Regions from separate parts of the Bradyrhizobium sp. B117 genome, predicted to be linked through region 1. Evidence: riboswitches for the same ligand, from Rfam matches in the RefSeq annotation. Region 1 holds a riboswitch; the other holds the start of a gene.
What was found. Region 1 has a riboswitch for cobalamin ahead of AAFG16_RS32460 (energy-coupling factor ABC transporter permease). Riboswitches for the same ligand answer to the same signal wherever they lie in the genome.

Region 1 (7,579 bases):
CAACGCCGTGGCGTGCAATCGCAGCATCGATCACCCGCGCCTTGTGCGCGCGGCCCGCCGCATCGACACCGGTGCCGCTGCCTGCGATCTCCTCGGCGCTGACGGCGAGCAGGCTCGCGGCGATCGCCGCCGATGTCGTGGTGTTGCCGATGCCCATCTCGCCGAAGATCAGGAGATCGGGTTTGGTGGCCTCCGCGCGCGCGACCGCGCGCTGGCCGGCTTCGAACGCAAACGCCAGTTCGGCAGGCGCAAGCGCAGCCTCGACACTGAAATCGCGGGTGCCGCTGCGCGGCTTGTCGGTGACGACGCCTGCCATCGCCTCCTGCGCCAGCGTGCCCGCGTCAACCACTTCCAGAGTCGAGCCGAGCTCGCGCGCCAGCACCGAGATCGCCGCGCCGCCGGAGGCAAAATTCGCCATCATCGCGATGGTCACTCCTTGCGGATAGGCGGATACGCCCTGCGCGACGATGCCGTGGTCGCCGGCAAAAACGATGATCGGCACCCGCGCGGCGCGCGGCTGCTCGGTCGCCTGCAGGCCCGCAAGCTCGATCGCGAGCTGCTCGAGCCGGCCGAGCGCGCCGGTCGGTTTTGTCAGCTGCGCCTGACGCGCAACCGCCGCCTCGCGATGGACCGCGGAGACGTCAGGGCACTTTTGGTAGACCCACTCGGGGAGCATGCTGCCTCGCTTAACACCCGCGCTTGAGAATATAGCTGTCCATGATCCAGCCATGCCGCTCGCGCGCTTCCTGCCGCGCGGCGACGATGCGCGGGCCGATCTCGGCGAGCACACCGGACATGATGATTTGATCGGGCATGCCGAGATAGGCGCCCCAATAGATATGAAGCCCCGCCGGATCGAGCGACTGGAATGCCGTGCCGCCGTCGAGCATCACCACCACGGTATCGACGCCTTGCGGCCAGCCGCCTTCGCGCAGGCGGCGTCCCGTCGTCACAAGGAAAGGCTCGCCGATCTCGTTGAGCGGCAATGCATGGGCCGCGCACAGCGCCTGTATCGAGGTGATGCCGGGCACGACCTCGATATCAGGCAACGGATTGAGCCGGCGCGCGATGCGCAGCGAGGAATCGTAGAGCGAGGGATCGCCCCAGATCAGCAGCGCAACCTTGCCGTCACGCCCGAGATGATCCGCGATCGTCTGCGACCATGTCGCGGCGACCGCATCGTGCCAATCATCCACGCCCTTGCGGTAATCGGCTTCGCCCGCGTCGCGCACGGGGAGATCGAACTCGGCAATGCGGGTCTTGTCGCTGGTGAGCACATCCGCGCAGATCGTGCGCCTGAGATCGGCGAGATCGGATTTCGCGGTGCCCTTGCGCGGGATCAGGATCAGATCGGCGGCATTGATGGCTTGAATGGCGGCGCGCGTGAGCTGCCCGGGATCGCCGCAACCGATGCCTATCAGGGAGAGCGTGAGCATCGCGAGCGCGAGGGGCGGCCATGACGGCCGCCCCTTAATCTCTTACGCCGCGTTGTGCAGGCGCGGAGTGACGAGGCCCGGCGCCGTAACACCGCGCAGCGACTTCGCCAGCGCTAGCACCGCGAGATCGGCAAGCGGCTCGATCACGATGACCAGCGCATAGGACGCCGCGAACGTCGCGATATTGGCGAGGTTGCTCATCGCAAAGCCAGAGCCATAGAGCGCCCAGAATGCCACCCAGGCGATCACACCGGCCTGGTAGGTCGTCGAGAGCGCCAGCGCCTGGCGATACCTGAGGTCCACATAGGCGGTGTTGCGCGAGATGATCCGCGTGGCGATCGCCTGGATCCCGAACAGCGGCACCAGCAGCGTCGTGACGTTCATGCCGTATTGCGGCAGGTCGGCGGGCTCGAAGAACACGCCCTGGAGCAGCAGGCCGAGCGCGAGACCGAAGGCGGCGGGCGCAGCGCCGAACAACAGGAACAGGGTCGAACCGAGGATGAAGTGCACCTCGGAGACGCCGACCGGGAAGTGCGGCAGGATCTCGAAGAAGGTGAAGACGAGGCCGGTGGTGGCGAGCGTCCGCACCGCGAACGATACGACGCCCTGCTCGCGCACGGTCTCGGCCGCGAGCTTCAAGGCAACGCCGCCTGCGGCGATGCCGGTTGCGTAACTCAATACGAGCTTGGCGCCGGTCACGACGCCGGGTTCGATATGCATGGCTCAGTTCCTTCCTGCCGTCACACCCGACGGCCTTGGCCTCAAAACATGCACGGCCGGTCTCCTGGCTCGCGGTTCGCTGGGGTTCTCCGGCCTTCCCGGACCTTGCGGCCCAGTGGCTGATCGGAGCCCCTCACCGCTTACAGTCGCGGGGGCGGCTGGGGTTTTGGGCGCCGCAACTGGGTCCGCCCATCCCCATTCCCGATTATGCTCCGGCGCTTTGCGCCGCGTTGAGCACCATGCCTCTCCTGTGTGCCCCTTCCGCCAGCCGGGCGTCAAGGGCCGAGAGGCAGCCCGGGCCATCATGACGGATAATCCCCCGCCAGCGCGCCGAACAGGATAACGGCCGCCGTGGAAGCCGCCCCGCCCCGCGCAAGCTGCTCGGCAAGCTCGGCAATCGTGGTGCGTACCAGCCGCTCGTCGGCGCGGCCAAGGGATTCGGCGAACAGCGCGGGGGTATCAGGGGCGAGACCGTGCGCGATCAATTTTGCGGCAAGATCCGGGAAGGTGCGGCGGCCCATATAGACCACGGTCGTCGCTTCGGGGTCGGCCAGCGCCGTCCAGTTGAGATTTTGGGGCAGCTCGCCGGTGACGTCGGCCCCGGTGACGAACTGCACCCGGCGCGAGGTATGGCGCCGGGTCAGGGGAATGCCGGCTTGCGCGGCGGCGACGCAGGCCGAGGTGACGCCGGGAACGATCTCGTAGCCGATGCCGGCATCGCGCAGAGTCTCCAGCTCCTCCTCAAGCCGGCCGAAGATGCCGGCATCGCCGGACTTCAACCGCACCACGCGCGCTCCGGTTGCGGCGTAGTCGACCAGGAGTCGGTTGACGTGGTGCTGCCTGGTCGAGGGCCGCCCTGCCCGCTTCCCCACCGCAACGAGATTGGCGCCGGGCCGCGCCAGATCGAGGATCGCGCCGGAGGCAAGGTCGTCATAGAGCACGACGTCAGCCTCGCGCAGCCGCGCGGCGCCCTTCACGGTGAGGAGCTCGGGATCGCCGGGGCCGGCGGAGACGAAGGAGACAAAACCGCTCACCGGTCCTCCGCGATCAGATGAAAGAACGTGCCGGTGGCGTGGCCACGCCGCGAGCCGGTCTCGGCGATGACCGCGCCGGTTGCATCATGCACGACCGCCAAGGGCGTGTCAGGCTGCGCAAGGATCGTCGAATAGTGGAATTCGTGACCGCGCAAGCGCGCACCCGCCTGATGCCCCGGCATGGGCACTGCGAGCGCGGCGAGACGATAGCCGAGATGCATGCGGCGCCTGGCAAAGCTCGTCTCCAGGCCAAGCAGGCCCGTCATCTCGTGGCGGACGCCGTCGGCATCGGTCAAAGCGGTGCCCAGCACCATATAGCCTCCGCATTCGCCGTGCACCGGCCGTGTTTCGGCGAAGGCGCGCAAGCCGCTGCGAAACCGCGCACTGGCCGCGATCGTGCCGGCATGGAGCTCGGGATAGCCGCCGGGCAGCCAGCACACATCGGCGCTCATATCAGGGCCTTCATCGGCGAGCGGCGAGAATGTCGCAATCTCCGCGCCAGCCGCGCGCCATGCTTCCAGCATGTGCGGATAGACGAAGGAGAACGCGGCGTCGCGCGCCAGCGCAATGCGCTGGCCGGGCGGCGTCACGTTGAGGCCGTTCGACGCGGCTTGCGGCGACCAGCTCGCTGCCGATCGCAGCACCGCATCGAGATCGACATGCTCGGCGACGAAGCGCGCGGCCTCGTCGATCAGCTTGCCGATCTCGGCCTGCTCCTCGGCCTGAACCAGGCCGAGATGCCGCTTCGGCAGCGAGATCTCGGCGTGGCGCGGCAGCGCGCCGAACACGGCGATGCCGGCATCGTTGAGCGCACGGCGCACCAGGTCCTCGTGGCGCGGGCTGGCGACACGATTGAGCACGACACCGGCAAGCCGCACGCCGGGGCGATAGTCGCGCAGACCTGCGGCGATCGCCGCCGCCGTCTGCGCCTGGCCGGAGGGATCGATCACCAGCACGACCGGCCAGCCCAGCATCTCCGCGATGTCGGCGGTGGCGCCGGTGCCGGTGACGCCGCGCGCGGCGACGCCGTCGAACAGGCCCATCGAGCCCTCCGCGAGCACGACATCGGCATCCGCACCGCGGCTGACGAGATGGGCGATCGTGCCACGATCCATCGCCCAGCTATCGACATTGACGGAAGCGCGGCCCGTCGCGGCGGCATGAAAGGCGGGATCGATATAGTCGGGCCCGCTCTTGAAGCATTGCACGTTCAATCCGCGATGGCGCCAGGCGCGCGCGAGCGCCAGCGTCAGCGTGGTCTTGCCGACGCCGGAGGCCGGCGCAGAGATGACGAGGCCTGCGGCCATCACGACACCTCCGGAAAGCGCGGCTCGGCGCCGACGGGACGATAGCGGCGGTCGTAATCGACGGCATAAAGGCGGCTCTCGTCGAAATCCGCAGCACCAAGCGTCCTGCCGACCAGGATCAACGCGGTGCGCTCCATCTCGGCACCCACAGCAGCATCGAGGGTTGCGAGCGTGGCGCGCACGATGCGCTGGTCCGGCCAGCTCGCGCGCCAGACGATCGCGACCGGGCAGTCCGCGCCGTAGTGCGGCGAAAGCTCAGCGACGACCTTGTCGAGCAGATGGATCGACAGATGGATCGCGAGCACCGCGCCGGTCGCGGCGAACGCAGCGAGCTTCTCGCCTTCAGGCATGGCGCTGGCCCGGCCCGGCGTGCGCGTCAGCACCACGCTCTGGGCAAGGCCGGGCAGCGTCAGCTCGGCCTCCAGCGCCGCCGCGGCGGCCGAGAAGGACGGAACGCCCGGCGTGACCGTGAAGGGAATGCCGAGCGCGCGCAAGCGGCGGAGCTGCTCGCCCATCGCCGACCAGATCGAGAGATCGCCCGAATGCAGCCGCGCGACATCCTTGCCCTCGGCATGGGCCGCAGCGATCTCCGCGATGATCTCGTCGAGCGACAGTGGCGCGGTGTTGACGATGCGCGCGCCGGACGGGCAATGCGCCAAAACGCCTTCAGGCACCAGCGAGCCGGCATAGAGGCAGACCGGACAGGCCTCGATCAAATCGCGGCCGCGCAGCGTCAGCAAATCTGGCGCGCCCGGCCCGGCGCCGATGAAATGCACCGTCATGCGCCATCTCCTTCCGCGATCGCGGCGGTCGCGGTGCGATCCTGCGAGACTACGCGCGTCGCAACCAGGCGCGCGCAAGGGCCAGCGGCGGCGAGTGCAGCCGCCTCGGCAACCGAGCCCGTGCCAAACATTTCCCCGACGAGCTTCGACTGCGTTGGCGTGTCGATGCTCGTAAGCACATCAGCGGCGACGGCCTTGATCGGCACACCGCATTCCCGCGCGAGCTGCTTCAGGACCTCCGCGTCGGCCTTGTCGCTGACAGTTGCCACCGCCGCGAGGCCTTCAGTGCCGCCAGCGGCCAGCAACGCCTCGCGCAGCGAAGCCAGCGTGACATCCTTCTTGAATCCGAGCCCGGCGACCTTCATCGCACTGTACTCCACTGCACAACCGGCCGCGCTGCCTCCCAGGAGCGATAGCGGCCGAGCGGGGCTGCATGCGCGATCTCGACCCGCATCAGCTCGCCGCCATGGCGCTGATGCAGCTCGCCGAGCAGCGCTTCCGTCTCAAGCGTGACTGAATGCGCAACGAGCCGCGCACCCGGCGAGAGACGGGACCAGACAGCATCGAACAACGCGCGATCGAGACCACCGCCGATGAAGACGGCATCCGGCACCTCTTGGCCAGCAAGAGCTTCAGGCGCCTTCCCCGTAACGACGGTGATCCGATGCGCCAGTCCAAATGCGGCTGCATTGCTGCGGATGTTCGCCGCGCGGTCTTCGCGCGCCTCGATCGCGATCGCCGTTCCCCCGCACAGCGCCCACTCCACCGAGATCGAGCCCGAACCGGCGCCGACATCCCACAGCCGTTCCCCGGCACGCGGCGCCAGCGCCGAGAGCGCGAGCGCGCGCACCGGCCGCTTGGTGATCTGGCCGTCGTGGACGAAGAGATCGTCCGAAAGTCCGGAGCTGCGAGGAATGCCTCGCCCGCCTCTCGCCTCGACGGCAATTGCGACCAGATTTCCGGCGAGATCGCCCGCAAAGCCGTCGGCGCGATGTTCAACGATGCTTTCGCGCGGCCCACCGAGCGCGGCGAGCGTCCAAAACGCCGAGGCGCCCCATCCGCGCTCGCTGAGCCATTTCGCGAGGTCGCCGGGCGCCTTCCCGTCACGCACGAGGCAGAGGATGCGAGCATCATTCGCCAGATGCGGAATGAGACGCTCGAATGGTGCGGCGTGGAGGCCGAAACAGGCAGCAGTTTCGAGACGCCAGCCTAGCCGCGCGGCGGCAAGCGAGAAGGTCGACGGCGCGGAATGCGCGGTCCACTCTCCTGCATCGAGCTTTTCGGCAAGGCTTGCGCCGGCGCCGTGCCAGAACGGATCGCCCGAAGCGAGCACCGCCGTCGGCCGGCCGCGACAGCTCAGCACGACATCTGCATCGAACGGCACCGGCCAGGGGTGGCCGCGGCTGCCAACGTCTGCAAGCGAGAGGTGACGCTCGCCGCCAAAAACAGTTTCCGCTTTGGCAAGCGCGTTTCGGCTTGCCTCCGACAGCCCGTCAAGGCCATCTTCGCCGATACCGATGATGGTCAGCCAGGGATCAGCCATGATACGCGCCCTCATACTGGGCGGAACTGCCGATGCGAGCGTGCTCGCGGCGGAGATCGCGCGCACACAGATCGACGCCGTCTATTCCTACGGCGGCCGCACCCGCACGCCCGCCGATCAGCCGCTGCCGACCCGCATCGGCGGGTTCGGCGGCGTCAGCGGGCTCGCCGACTATATCCGCAGCGAGGCCATCACGCATGTGATCGACGCGACGCATCCCTTCGCCGCCGAGATGAGCCGCAACGCGGTTGCGGCGTGCGTCGAGACCGGCACGCCGCTGATTGCGCTCGAACGTCCACCCTGGACGAAAGTGCCCGGCGACAACTGGATCGAGATTCGCGACGTCAATGCGGCGGTCGCCGCGTTGCCCGACGCGCCGGCAAACGTGTTCCTTGCCATCGGCCGCCAGCACATCGCCCCGTTCGCGAGCAAGCCGCAGCATGCCTATACGCTGCGGTTCGTCGACCCGCCCGAAGCGCCCCTGCCCTTCGCAGCCGATGTGATCGTGTCGCGCGGACCGTTTACGCTCGAGGGCGAGCTCGAGATGCTGCGCGGTCGCGGCATCGCCTGGATCGTCGCCCGCAATTCCGGCGGCGACGGCGCCCGCGCCAAGATCGACGCCGCCCGCACGCTCGGCCTGCCCGTGATCATGATCTCGCGACCGCGCCTGCCTGAAAGGCCTTGTGTGGAGAGCGTGGCCGAGGTGATGGAGTGGCTCGGTCATTCTACACGCCTCGGTGCGTAGACCCAGCGGCCG
Region 2 (7,579 bases), 1.4 Mb from region 1:
ATGAAATGCGCCCCGGCGGCGGCTTATCGTCGTGGAGCGACTTGATCGTGGCGTCTATCGCACCGCAATGATCGTGGCCAAGTACCAGGATCAGCGGCGTGTTCAGCACGGCCACCGCATATTCCATACTGGCGAGCGTGTCATCGTTGACGAAGTTACCGGCGAGGCGGCAGACAAACAGATCACCAAGTCCGCTGCCGAAGACAAGTTCAGGCGCCACGCGAGAATCGGCGCAGCTCAGAACCGCGGCATATGGATTTTGCCCATCCACCAAAACCTCACGCTCGCGCTTGAAATCGTCGCGTCGTGATACGCCCTGGACATAGCGATCGTTCCCTTCCATTAGCCGCTTCAGGGCAGCCTCCGGCGAGATCAGGTTATTCGGCTTGGGCGGCGCTTTTGCTTCCTTTGCATCGACAATGTTGTTGCCAACCCGTAGGCAAACCGCCGAAAAAGCGAACAGCAACAGCGAGCGGCGCGACGGCGCGATCTTGGTCAGATAGGTCAGAGAACAGCCTGCCTTCATGCATCTCACCTCATCGCGCGGCTTTACGCCACCCGGTGGCTTCGGCTTCCGCTTCGCTGCAGAGCCAGCGTTCACCGGGCTTCGTCATGTCGATTTGTTCGTAACTGAGTTGCCCGGGCAGGTGATAAATGCGCTCGCCATCGCGGCCCATAGTGCCTTTTATCACACACTCGGAGGAGGGCGGGTCCGATAGCAGCGCGGATCCGAGCAGGAGCGCCTGAGCGTCGACGGGAACCGAGCTCGCGCCGATGATGATCGTCCCCTTATGGCGGCGACGCCAGTCCCAGGGGGCGATGAACGCCCCCGACCACAGCCCCGCGCAGGTTTTGCTTGCCACAACTTCATAGATGACGTACGGCCCCGACGAGAGTGCCCAACCGGAGCGTACCATCCAGGCGTTCACGTCCTCGCCTTCTATGAAGCAACTGCCGCGTGACCTGCCGTATTCATCACCTCCTGTGGTATGACAATCCCACGTTCGTCCGTTCGAATGCTTGATCAGCTCGTCGCGAGCAGCTAGGCCGCAAGCCCATTTCCGACCGTGGGCGTCGAGGCAAATCTGGTCAGTTTCCGGAGCTTCGATGCCTGAGAGCCGAAGCTTGGATCGCTCGATCTCGATCGTATTGCCGTCGAGGATGCGCGGAGGACCGCGGAGCTTCGCTGCGCAGACCGGAGATGTGATGACAGCGAACATTGCAACCATCATTACGCGGTGTTTCATCCCGACAAAAACCTCTCGCTCTTGATTCATGTTCGCGCGCGATCCGGCGCCGCCGCATTCGACTGCTTAAACGCTTGTCCATTATTCGGCCGCATCTTTCGACGCTTGATCTATGAAAGCGTGGCCTTCATTTCCACGCTACGACCTGACGCTGCGTGAGGTTCAAGCGATTTCTTCCGGTGTGCGTGTCGCGGTATCCGTAGCCTCGTCGGTCTCTGTGTCGGGGCGCGTACTGCACCCTCTCGACCTGAGGAGGAGATCTCCATCGCTCGGCGGCAAACTTGGTATGCGGGAGAAGGCCAAGCGTCGAACGCTGTTGTCTCACGCACTTGAAGATGAAGTCGCGTGTGAATCTTGACGTCGAGTGGAAGTCAGGCGGGGACGAGCAACCTGGCTATGCTTTGTGGCAACCCGCATCGGCAGACAGAAGGCTGCCGACGGTTTCAGGGAGGGGGATGGCATTTCGCTGTAAGTTCTTGTCAGGACAAGATTGATGTTCGAAAGAAATCTGATCTCGCTTCCCTTGAGATCTGGACAAAGGCGCCGCGGAGTTCAGCTCGAGGCTCGCTGCGTAAATGAATCGGTATCGTTTGCTCAAACCGCCAATCCCCAAGCCATCTTTTGGAGAGCCACGCGTGGATGCCAATCGCATTGTGGCCTTTCGCACCTCTGCTGTGCGCCACAATCTTCGTGGTGCCGCCGCCCCGTTCATAGAAGAACCCGATGTCATGGGCGGCGCGACTGGCGGCCGCTCTGTCGTAGTGCGCTTCACCCCGATCACAGGTGAAGATTGACCCAGCAAGCCCGACGCGAGGGCGTGCGTTTGCGCCAGAAGATGTGGAACGGCAACCTGCGTGGCTTCGTCGTATACGCACCGCACGAGGGGTATGCCGCCCGCGTGTTCGGACGATCGCGAGCACCATCCTGATGCCATTCGGTAGGAGGCGTCAATCCGCATCATGGTTGCCTCATCGCGGCACTCGGGCAGGCTGCTCTGGCGCGGTTTAGCCGACTCAAGCTACAAATCGTTCTCAACGACCTCACTACACAATAGGAATCAAATGGCTGCAGCTGCACGGGAATTGCCGGTCTCTTCTTACGCGCTTGAAGTGGATGGCCGACTCAGAGCTGAATTCGCAACTAAAGACGGCGCCAGGGCAGGCGGAGCAGAACTAAAGAAGCGTTTTCCCATGCTTCAAGTCCGGATCTATGACGCGCAGACGAATGCGCGCGAGGAAATTTAGCGCCGAATCAGTCGTTCCTCGATGCCTCGCGTACGGCTCCGGGACTCGTCGCCGGGGCCACTCGGAAAACGGCCGATGTTCAAGGGTATGCCGACACTGCCGCATTACCCTCTTAATGGGTTTGTCGCAGCACTCGATCGTGCCGGCTCGGCGTCGGCATGCTCACCAGTCAATCGCGCGATGCGCGGCCTGCACGCCGGATCAGACTTGGGCCCGAGGCATCTCCAGGCCCGGTCCCTTGAAGAGTGGCATGGAGAGCTGGTTCCCTCGCAGATCGGTGTTCTCTCACGGCGTCAGGTGCGCTGGGAGCAAAATCTCGCCAACTGGTACGCGCCGCTGAGCTCGACTGTCGCGGAGAGGCTCGAGTAGTCGTGCTGCCCGATTTTTGCCTGACGGGCTGAAGGCTGCGGGGAAAGGCTCGCGACTGTTGCGAAGGCGTAAGCACCGACACTTTAGGGCTAATATGTCTTGCAGTTACTCTGAGGCGGTCAGGAGCTGCGGCGCGATCTTGCTCTGCGCGACCATTAAACCGAGGGCTTTCGCTCCTTTCTTACTCTTCCCGTTCCTTGGGCTCCATCCGAGCGAACCAGGAGCCAGGAGGAAAGGCCGCGATACGCTTGGCAAAGGAGGATTGCGGCTCCCAATCTTGCCCTTCGCTCTTCTCGAAAGTGATGACCCCGTTATGGGTGTAAAAACGGGGCCCTGGGATATTACAGTTCACTAAAAGCAAAACGCGCCACAGATCACCTTTTTCGGTCGGCTTGTCCTTCTGCTTCGGCAAGTAGTCCACTCCAACAGGCTCAACGATAGTGCAGCGGCCCTGCCGCAGGAGATCGCCGAGCCGGCCCTGCGTGGTCGTCACGAAGTTGAAGTTGCTCGGATCATGCAGAAAGCGAAGATTTGCGTCCCTTTCGCCATCCTTGACTTCACTGGCGATCAACCCGAGCGCCAGGGCGTGCCAGCCCAATTCGATCGGCTTTGCATAGGTCGACGCAAGTTGAAACGTGCCGTCGAGCGCGATCCTCCAGGTGATAACGTACTGTTCGTCTAGTACATCATCCGCGTGCCTGGTCCACGAAACGAAAACATAGTCGTTTCCGTCAAGTTCGGCGACGCCCCACATTCGAGGGACGAACCGTGCAACTTTCGAGACGTTGGAGATAATTTGTTCTATTGTCTCACCGTCTTGCGCTCGCCACGTTGACTTGAATCTTTCGATATGGGGGCTCTCGATAGCGCGAGCACTGTTGCCAGTCACAGCCAGCCCGGCCAGGCAGATCAGGGATCGACCGAGACAAAACAATAACGCGCGTCTTCTAGACACTTTTCTCATGACTGTTGGCCTATCTGGTTTCATCCGCCCGTCATTCCAGAGCGGGCAACTTCAGCCTGTTATGCGCGAGCGCAAGAAGTTAGCGGCGACGCGACGGGGAGGCCGATGGTGTTCCGTGCGAGCAGGCGCTCCCGCTCTATGTCACGCGCCGCTAACTTCGTTGCCGGCGACAGCCTCAAGTTGCTGTGCTGGACATGCCCAGCAAGAGGAGACTGGGCATGCCGAAGACTTGCATTCCTCGTGCCAGGTTAATAGACGGCAATTCGCACCGCTTCTATGCCCCCTTTGTCGGCTTTCCGACTTGCGGGCGTCTCGATGTTTCCGTTCACCGCGGCTTATGCCACGCGCCGAATGTTCGGTGGGCGCAGCTGAACGCCTCGACCAAGTTCCTGATGAGAATTGGGAGCACGTTTGCCGCCACAGAACTGTTTGGCTCGCTATCGTTACCGGAGTGAGCTTTCGATCTCTGGCATGCCTCTGGGTACTCGCGGCCGAGAGGCCAGAGCGCGTTTGGCGCTTCTTTCGCGACATCCGGCACTCGCGCCGAGCATTTGGAGTCTGGCTGGCACTGCAAATCAACGTGCCGGTCAGGTATGTTGCTGACTTTGCCACGTGTCTTAGGCTTATGCAGCACGGATCCAGCTGGTCGAGAGCGCGGCTGGATGGCGGACACGCTCGAAGAACCTGCTGGGAAGCCTGGGACACGCATCAAATGCGTTCTGCTCCAGGCAGCAGTCCCGACCGCGGAAGCCGCTTTTATCCCCTCCACCGATCTGGCGTGCGGCCAGGGGGCAGCTGCGATGGTCATTACAATATCGCTGACTGAAGAGCGCATCTACATCGACTCAGCGATAAGGATGCGCGGTCATTCGCGTAGCGGATGTCGCAGCACCAGCTTGCGACATAATCTGAGAGGTTGACGGAAGACTTGTCTTGCCGATAATCCAAGTCGTCGAGGTTCTCCGGTCCCACTTGATCCGGAGCTAAGAGGGAAGCCGGTGACAATGCCGGCGCTGCCCCCGCAACTGTGAGCGGCAAGCCGCTGTCCAACGATGTCACTGAAGCCTGCGCGGCTTCGGGAAGGCCGGACAGAAGCGATGACCCGCGAGCCAGGAGACCTGCCCCGACAATTATTCGTCCACGGGCGGGGTGTCCCGGTGGTGCGTCAAGCAGCCGTCGCACCGCGCGACTTCCCCTGCCTGCGTCCGCCACGGCCTTTGCCCCCAACAAGGGGTTAACGCTATGTCTCTTCTCTCCCTTCCTGTTGCCACGCTTGGAACGCCACGCATCGGTCCAAGGCGCGAGCTCAAACTCGCTCTTGAAAGCTACTGGGCGGGAAAAACCAGCGAACAACAGTTGCTCGAGGACGCAGCTGGCCTGCGTGCCGCGAACTGGGCTCGTCAGAAATCTATCGGCGTCACGGTCATTCCATCGAACGATTTTTCGCTGTATGACCAAGTGCTCGACACAAGTGTCATGGTTGGCGCCATCCCGGAGATCTACGGCTCGAAAACCGAATCCGTTTCGCTCAAGACGTACTTCGCCATGGCCCGCGGATCACAATGCGACGATCAGGATGCGAGTTGCGGTCGCGGACCGCGCGGATTTGGCGCACCCGCGCAGGAGATGACCAAGTGGTTCGACACCAACTACCACTACATGGTTCCCCAGTTTCACCGGGGACAGACTTTCAGGCTATGCTCTCGCAAGCCGATCGAGGAGTATGAGGAAGCTAAGGCCCTTGGCTTTCAGACCCGTCCTGTCCTGATCGGGCCGGTCACATTCCTAAAGCTCGGCAAGAGTCTCGATCCTGCGTTCCAGCCACTCTCACTGCTGGATGAACTGATACCGATCTATATCGAGGTTCTGCAGGAATTTGCCAAACGTGGGGCAAATTGGGTTCAGTTCGACGAGCCCTGCCTGGTTCTTGATCTGGATGAGAGGGCGCGGCAATCTTTGCGACATGCCTATGATCGGCTCGCCAAGGAGGTGCCGGCCATCAAGATCTTAGTTGCCAGCTATTTCGGCGACCTCGGGGACAATCTGAACACCGCGTTGAGCCTGCCAGTTGCCGGACTACACCTCGACCTAGTTCGAGCGCCACAGTTGTTGGACCAGATCATCGCTGGCGGCCGAGGTGATCTCGTCATGTCGCTCGGTGTCGTCGACGGCCGGAATGTATGGCGGTCGAATTTGTCATCCCTGCGCCAGCGGCTCGAACCCGCGATTGCGAAGCTCGGCAAGGACCGTGTACAGATTGCCCCATCCTGCTCGCTGCTTCATGTGCCGGTCGATGTTGAACTTGAAACCGGGCTCGCTTCCGACGTCAAGAGCTGGCTTGCTTTCGCGGTCCAGAAGATGCGGGAGCTTGCGATCCTGGCGCGGGCACTCGCAGGCGACCAGAATGTTGCGCCAGCTCTTGCCGAGTCGGAATGTGCCGCGACTGTTCGCCGGACTTCGCCGAAAATTCGTGATGCCAATGTCGCTGTCCGGATGAAAGCGATCGATCAGACCATGCGTCGACGCGGGAGCCCATTTGCCCGTCGTGCCGAGATCCAAAGCAATCGTTTCGGACTACCGGCTTTTCCTACCACGACCATCGGATCGTTTCCGCAGACCACAGAGGTCCGAAATGCCCGTGCGGCGCATGCGCGAGGCGCGATAAGTGACGAGCAATACGACAGGTTCCTCAAGGAGGAGACTGCGCGCGCCGTACGTTGGCAGGAGGACATCGGTCTCGACGTCCTCGTGCACGGCGAGTTCGAGCGCAATGACATGGTGCAGTACTTCGGCGAGCACCTCGCCGGCTTCGCATTTACTAGGAGCGGATGGGTGCAGTCGTACGGCTCGCGCTGCGTCAGGCCGCCGATCCTGTTTGGCGATGTGGTGCGGCCGAAGCCTATCACCGTGGACTGGTGGCGCTACGCGCAATCACTAACGAGGAAGCCGATGAAGGCTATGTTGACCGGACCGGTGACGATTTTGAACTGGTCCTTTGTCCGCGATGATATTCCCAATAGCGAGGTCTGTCGCCAGATTGCGCTCGCGATCCGAGACGAAGTCCGCGATCTCGAGAATGCTGGTGCGACAATGATCCAGATCGACGAAGCCGCACTGCGCGAAGGAATGCCGTTGCGTCGATCGGAGTGGACGGCCTATCTCGACTGGGCCGTGGATTGCTTCAGCATCTGCTCATCGGGCGTCGCCGATGAAACGCAAATTCATACACATATGTGCTACTCGGAGTTCAACGACATCATCGCTGCGATCGCTGCAATGGACGCAGATGTCATCTCGATCGAGACGTCGCGCTCGAAAATGGAACTACTCGACGCGTTCAGGAACTACGAATATCCAAATCAGATCGGACCGGGCGTGTACGACATCCACTCCCCACGCGTTCCCGAGGCGGGCGAAATGAAGGAACTGATGGTGTTGGCTCGGACCCGGCTGCAGGATTCGCAGCTCTGGGTCAATCCGGACTGCGGCCTGAAGACGCGCAAATGGGAGGAAGTGCGTCCGGCGCTAGCGAACATGGTCGCTGCCGCCCGCCAACTACGCGCTGCATCCGATCCGCGAGGCCATTGATCCGGGCTTGGGTCTCTTCCCGACAAAGCGGATCCTCTTGCGGTCATTTGCGCTGTCGATGATCGATGGAGCCTTGGGAATAAAAAAGGCCCGGCCTCGCTGAGCGGGCCGGGCGAAAGTCCGGGAGGAGCGACGCTGACGCATCGCGCGGACTTCCATCGGCGGAG

Region 2: linked by a shared signal. The riboswitch ahead of metE (5-methyltetrahydropteroyltriglutamate--homocysteine S-methyltransferase) and the one ahead of AAFG16_RS32460 (energy-coupling factor ABC transporter permease) in region 1 are both predicted to bind cobalamin.

The regions. Positions count from the first base shown of each region.
Region 1 is NZ_CP152414.1:6,673,520-6,681,098, forward strand. It holds gene cobT (nicotinate-nucleotide--dimethylbenzimidazole phosphoribosyltransferase) at 1-676, opposite strand, end outside; gene cobF (precorrin-6A synthase (deacetylating)) at 687-1,436, opposite strand; gene AAFG16_RS32460 (energy-coupling factor ABC transporter permease) at 1,479-2,156, opposite strand; cobalamin riboswitch at 2,193-2,413, opposite strand; gene cobA (uroporphyrinogen-III C-methyltransferase) at 2,459-3,190, opposite strand; gene AAFG16_RS32470 (cobyrinate a,c-diamide synthase) at 3,187-4,497, opposite strand; gene cobM (precorrin-4 C(11)-methyltransferase) at 4,497-5,279, opposite strand; gene AAFG16_RS32480 (cobalamin biosynthesis protein) at 5,276-5,644, opposite strand; gene cbiE (precorrin-6y C5,15-methyltransferase (decarboxylating) subunit CbiE) at 5,641-6,822, opposite strand; gene AAFG16_RS32490 (cobalt-precorrin-6A reductase) at 6,821-7,567, shown strand; gene cobJ (precorrin-3B C(17)-methyltransferase) at 7,543-7,579, opposite strand, start outside.
Region 2 is NZ_CP152414.1:8,111,604-8,119,182, reverse strand. It holds gene AAFG16_RS39180 (carbonic anhydrase) at 1-526, opposite strand, end outside; gene AAFG16_RS39175 (thermonuclease family protein) at 537-1,277, opposite strand; gene AAFG16_RS39170 (hypothetical protein) at 1,883-2,041, shown strand; gene AAFG16_RS39165 (hypothetical protein) at 2,309-2,491, shown strand; gene AAFG16_RS39160 (nodulate formation efficiency C protein) at 3,042-3,824, opposite strand; cobalamin riboswitch at 4,763-4,965, shown strand; gene metE (5-methyltetrahydropteroyltriglutamate--homocysteine S-methyltransferase) at 5,067-7,412, shown strand.